One region of the Desertibacillus haloalkaliphilus genome, then DNA from elsewhere that is predicted to be linked to it. Evidence: riboswitches for the same ligand, from Rfam matches in the RefSeq annotation. Region 1 holds a riboswitch; the other holds the start of a gene.

Region 1 (3,217 bases):
TGCAATTCGACACACGGGTGAAGATGACCGGGTGAAATTAGTTGTCACATCGTTAGATGAGGGAATAAAAGTTGATGTGCAAGATACAGGGTCAGGGATCCCGGAAGAAGATTTACCTTATGTGTTTGAACGTTTTTATAAAGCAGATAAAGCAAGAACACGTGGACGTTCGGGGACAGGCTTGGGATTAGCGATTGCCAAAAACATTGTAGAAGCTCACGGTGGACAAATATCTGTACACAGCAAAATAAATGAAGGTACGACATTTACCTTTTATCTTCCACACCGAAACGAGGAAACAGACGAAATGTAACGAATAATTTTGTTTCATACGTAACAAAAAAAAGGGATAATTCCAAATGTGACTGCGCCCCTTTGAGAAAGAATAGAAACTTTATCTATTGTTCCTAAGGTCGCGGTTGAATGGGGTCCCCTTTTTTACCGATTTGTTTAAATAATCGTTATCTGTGTAACGAAAGGCCGGCGTTAATGGATATTAACGCCGGTCTTTGTTTACTTCTCGTAGTACATGGGTAAGTTCAGGCAAGATTAATCGGTTCATAGCTAGGGACACAGCGCCACTCGAACCAGGCATTGAAAAAATGGCTGTATGTTTGCAGATGCCGGCAATTGCCCGACTTAAAATCGCTGCAGATCCAATATCTTCAGCGTAACTTAAATAACGAAACAGCTCACCAAATCCTGGAATCTCCTTATCTAATGAGTCACGAACCGCTTCATATGTCGTATCTCGAAAAGAAATTCCTGTGCCACCGTTTAAGAGCACAGCGTCAACATCATTCCGTTCAGAAGCCCTGTGTAGTAGCGATCGAATATCATCGTATTCATCCTTTACAATTTGATATTCACTTACTTCATTATTGCGATCTTCAAGCAATTTCATGATTAGTTTACCACTTTTATCGGTTTCTTTTGTTCGTGTGTCTGATACTGTAATGATCATACATTTCACTGAGCTTGCTGCTTGCTTTTTATGTTCCTCGACAGACATATTATCACTCCCTTTATAAGCGATTATTATTGCCCTCATTATACCAGATGGTTCGACAAAGGTGTCTACCGTTTCACAATTTTCTAGCAAACTACTGTTAAACAGTGACAAAAGAATGTATAATGAAACAATCAAAACAACTGAATTTATATATTTAAGGTCATTCAATATTCATGAATGTTAAAAGGGAAGTTGGTGAAAATCCAACACGGTCCCGCCACTGTAAGCGCCAGAACTGTTTACATGCCACTGTCCAACTTGGATGGGAAGGAGAATGGTTTGTTAATGCGTAAGTCAGGAGACCTGCCTTAAAGATGTGTGAATCCTTCGAGGAAAAGGTGAAACAGTTTATAGTGTTGATGGTTGTTCAACGATTATCAACCTAACTTTACTGTTTTAAGGTTCCCAAGGAGGGAGCCTTTTCTTTTTTTCATAGGTTGATACGTTCAGTTGAATGTTAGTCACCAAAGAATTGAAAAGGAGAGGAAACGTATGAAGAAATGGTATTTGCAATTGATTGTAGCAGTATTGGCTGCTGTCATGATGACAGCATGTGGAGATGGTCAAACGGATGATACCTCAGTAAATGAAGAACAACCTCAAGAACAGGCAGATCAATCAGAGGGAAGTGAAGAAGTGACTGGTGCTGAGTTCCCAGTAACAGTGACAGATGCACTTGATAATGAAGTAACATTTGAAGAAAAGCCCGAACGTATTGTTACGCTTATTCCAAGTAATACCGAAATTGCGTTTGCACTAGGGTTAGAAGACAATATTGTAGGTGTAACTGAATGGTGTAATTTTCCGGTAGAGGCACAAGAAAAAGAAGTCATCGGAGATATGAATTTTAATGTAGAAAAAGTGTTGGCCGTACAGCCTGACCTTGTATTAGGACATGCATCAAATGCGGACTCCTTAAGTGAAGGATTCAGACAGTTGGAAAACGCTGGGGTTGATGTTCTTATTGTCAATAATGCAAATTCAATTCAAGAAGTCTATGAATCGATAGAAATGATCAGCCAGGCAACTGGGACAATGACAGAAGCTGATCAGATCATCACTGAGATGCAAGAAACGATTGAAAATATCCAAGAAACAGCAGCTGCTAATGTCAGGGATGAAGACCGAGTGAAGGTATGGGTCGAAGTAGCTCCAGCACCTGAGATTTTTACAACAGGCAAAGGGACATTTATGCATGAAATGCTAGAGATTATTCAAGCTACAAATGCCGCTGAGGAAAGTGAAGGGTGGACCCAATATACTGAGGAGGAAGCTGTATCATTAAACCCAGATGTAATCATTACGACGTATGGGTTTTATATCGATAATCCGAAAGAACAGATCATGAGTAGACCTGCATGGAGTGACGTCGAAGCAGTTAAAACTGAGCGTGTGTATGATGTTGATTCGGATCAAGTTACTCGTTCGGGTCCACGTCTTGCAAAAGGGGTCGAGGAACTTGCAAAGCTCATCTATCCAGAAGTTTTTTCACAATAATATATTAGTAGCGTACCTAGTTGCCATTTTATTTTTATGTTTTTCAATTTTTGTAGGGATATCGATTGGAACGTTATCGATTCCCTTTTCCACCATTTTGACGATTTTTGGATCTGAAGTTTTACAATTACCGATTCAAACGGCAGTGGAGCCGATGCTTACAAACATTGTCATCGACATACGTGCACCGCGTGTATTGCTAGCTTTATTTGTAGGTGCCTCATTAGCGGTAGCTGGCGCTGCTTTTCAAGGTTTTTTGAAAAATCCACTAGCGGATCCCTATACGTTAGGTGTGTCATCGGGTGCGGCTGTAGGGGCTGTATTCGTATTTTTTTTAGGAATATCTCTTCCTATATTAGGTGCATTCACGTTACCTGTTGTTAGTATTGTTTCAGGCTTTGTGACATTATTTCTTGTGATTTTCTTTGCGCGCTTAGTGCAAAGATCCATGTCAGCTGAGACGATTATTCTAGCAGGTATTATCTTTAGTTCATTTCTAGGGTCATTGATCTCATTAATGGTCGCAATGACAGGAGAAGAGTTGCGGCAAATTATTAGTTGGCTCATGGGAAGTGTGGCCATGAGGGGATGGAATTACGTTTACCTCATTATTCCATTCTTTCTTTTAGGGACGTTGCTTTTACTAGCCAATAGCCGTGAATTAAATGCATTAGCATTTGGTGAAGAAACAGCAAAGCACCTTGGTGT
Region 2 (3,217 bases), on a different contig from region 1:
ATCGGGACATCGAGCTCCGGTTTCATTGATTCAACAAATTGAGCAATTTCACTATTTCCTTCGTTCTTCTTACTTCCATGACCGATAAATAAGACAGCGTTCATGCGTAACACATCCCTTTTCTATTTAATCTCCACAAACTTCATCAACAACGACTTGATCCGGTACATCACGGAACTTGAAGCCATTAATCTCTTGAACCCGTTTAAAAAATTTATGAAAACGCTCATTTGGTAAACCGCGCTCACGAAATTGTTCAACAACAGCCACAACGGTTTCAACAATTTGATCTGGTTCTACACCTTCGGCCACGAGCTGTGCGACATGCGCGTTTCTACCTGTACGTTTTGCTCCTAAAAAAAGGTCAAATTTTTGTCTTCGATAAATGATGCCAATGTCATCTGCCGTTGCACCGTAACAGGCCATTCCACATCCATTAATGCCAATGGTCATTGCCTTTGGTACAGACAACCCACCTAGCTTTTCCTGTAATTCCGTTGCATGAGGGATCGCATCACGCTTTTCACCATCACAAAAGTCACATGCTTTCACTTTAACAACATTGCCTATCGGTAATAACAACAGGCCCTCAGTTTTTAACCTTGACGTGATCTCATCTGGCTGATCCGTATGTACCGATATTCGCATTTCATGGTCTGGTGTATACTCAATTGTCCCTGATTCACCAACTATTTCTGCAATCGAAAGCATTTGCTGAGCGCTGATCTTTTTATTTGCAATACCTGGAGACACAGCAAATTCAAAAATCGATTGTTGCCTAAACTCATTTGAAAATTCCGATGACTGTTTATGTTCAGACTCCTTGCAACCTACTTTTGTCATAGCTTCCTCAGCTAAGTCAACGGCTGAAGCTACCTCTGCTTTTGTTTGAGATCCACCTTGGTGCATAGCCCAAGGCTCAGCTTGTTCTTGTAATCGTTGGTGCGGTTTTAATTGCTGTTCCTCGCTATCTAACGTGTATTTGCGTTGATAGCCACGCGGTGTAATCATCTTACCGTCGTACATAAACGTCGAGTTATTACCTATCACAACTGTCGTTAGCATCCCGATATCATGATCAAGCATATGTGCAAGATCAGTGATAACCACGTGTTGACGCTCGCGGTATGCACTTTTCACTAACCCGACCGGTGTATCTGGTGACCGATAGCTTAAGAGGATCTGTTGTGTTTCAACAATTTGACGAGTTCTTCGCCCACTTCTTGGATTGTATAAAGAAATGACAAAGTCCGCTTGAGCTGCAGCTTCTACACGCTTTTTAATTAATTCCCAAGGCGTTAGATGATCACTCAAACTGATCGTACAGGCATCGTGCATCACAGGTGCACCTAATAGCGACGCACAAGAATTAATCGCTGAAATTCCTGGAATAATCTCAACCCTTACGCCTGTTTCTTCCTTCCACCCTTGCTCAATGAGCACTTCATAAATCAAACCAGCCATCCCATAAACACCAGCATCGCCACTCGAGATGACCGCGACACTCCTACCTTGTTCTGCTTGCCTGACCGCCTCCTGAGCACGACTGACTTCTTCTGTCATCCCGGTACGAACAATTTCTTGATCTGTCAATAGTGGACGGATGATATCAATATATGTGTTATAACCGATAACTGCATCACTTTCCAAAATCGCCTCTTTTGCCCGAAACGTCATATGTTCCTCATTCCCAGGCCCAAATCCAATGACTAGTAATTTCCCTAGGTTCATTTCCATACAACTTCCTCCCATCTATAGACTCCAATGACTTGTTGTGACCAAACAGCATGATCACTAAACTTATTAAACATCCCTTTTTACTCAAGTTTATGAATCTCTCGTCTATTCTTCACACTCTACCTCAATGTGAGAGTATACGTACCCTTGTTAACATACTCTCTGCTACATCTAAAACGAAAAAAGCATCTCTAACCATTATTGGAAGGTTAGAGATGCTTGAATGATTGTTTACTAGTTTTTAGTATTCAACTTAGACTCTGCTCTCTAACACTTCCCTATTCCCCGTAGGTCAAACAGTGTTGTTAGAAAAGGCAGGTCTCCTGGCTTATGGTTCTCGCTCTTCTACACCTTCCCATTCGATATGAACAGTGGTTTCGCAGAGAGCAACCAATTACAGTGGCGGGTCCGCGTCGGTTTCTCACCGACTTCCCTATTAGAAGGTTACGAATCGTAACCCTCACCTTTTCCCTTAAATGAAATTGTTAACTATAACAGTATAGCAGGCGAAAAACTTTGTCAATTATTTTCATGAAATTTTCCTAAAAACTACTACTCTTGTCGAAAAATACTATTATTTTTGAATAGGGAGAGAACACTCGTGATTTCAGTCATGTGAGGTTCAAAGCGCACATTCTTCAATCTCAAAACCAAGATCCTCAATGATGTGATGATCATCCTCTACTAACTGACCCTCAGTCGTTAAATAATCACCTACAAAAATTGAATTAGCAGCATAGAGAGCTAAGGGCTGTAAGGTACGTAAATTCACTTCACGACCACCAGATACACGAATTTCTTTGGTTGGATTTATAAAGCGCATTAAAGCTAATACTTTCAACGATTTCATTGGATGTGTGCGACCGTAATTTTCAAGGGGCGTGCCTTGAATCGCATGAAGGAAGTTAACTGGAATGGAATCAGCATCAAGCTTTCGTAAGGCAAGCGCTGTTTCAACAATTTGTTCGTCCGTTTCTCCCATGCCAATAATACACCCAGAACAGGGTGACATTCCTGCATGCTTCACAGATTCGACAGTGTTTACACGATCTTCGTACGTATGAGTTGAGGTGATGTTTTCATGATTATCTTCATGGGTATTAAGGTTATGGTTATAACGATGAACCCCCGCTTCCTTTAACTTTTCTGCTTTTTCATCACTCAATAGACCTAAACAAGCGCAAATTTTTAATGGCATCGTTTCTCTAATTTCCTCGACAGCTTCTACAACTTGATTTAACTCTTGATCCGTCGGTCCACGTCCACTTGCCACAATGCAATACGTTCCTGCTTTTCGATTCATCGCTTCCTTCGCACCGGCTACGAGCGTTTCTTTATCAAGAAAGGAATACTTATCCACCGGTGCATCCGAAACAATGGATTGCGAGCAATATCCGCAATCTTCCGGACATAAACCACTTTTAGCATTAATAATCATATTTAGCTTTACTTTTTTCCCGAAGTAGTGTTTTCGCACCCG

What was found. Region 1 has a riboswitch for cobalamin ahead of KH400_RS11210 (ABC transporter substrate-binding protein). Riboswitches for the same ligand answer to the same signal wherever they lie in the genome.
Region 2: linked by a shared signal. The riboswitch ahead of cobJ (precorrin-3B C(17)-methyltransferase) and the one ahead of KH400_RS11210 (ABC transporter substrate-binding protein) in region 1 are both predicted to bind cobalamin.

Annotation. Positions count from the first base shown of each region.
Region 1 is NZ_JAHPIV010000009.1:18,031-21,247, forward strand. It holds gene KH400_RS11200 (ATP-binding protein) at 1-313, shown strand, start outside; gene KH400_RS11205 (MogA/MoaB family molybdenum cofactor biosynthesis protein) at 497-1,012, opposite strand; cobalamin riboswitch at 1,153-1,337, shown strand; gene KH400_RS11210 (ABC transporter substrate-binding protein) at 1,505-2,509, shown strand; gene KH400_RS11215 (FecCD family ABC transporter permease) at 2,472-3,217, shown strand, end outside.
Region 2 is NZ_JAHPIV010000012.1:101,036-104,252, reverse strand. It holds gene KH400_RS14435 (sirohydrochlorin chelatase) at 1-104, opposite strand, end outside; gene cobJ (precorrin-3B C(17)-methyltransferase) at 127-1,737, opposite strand; cobalamin riboswitch at 2,034-2,220, opposite strand; gene bioB (biotin synthase BioB) at 2,360-3,217, opposite strand, start outside.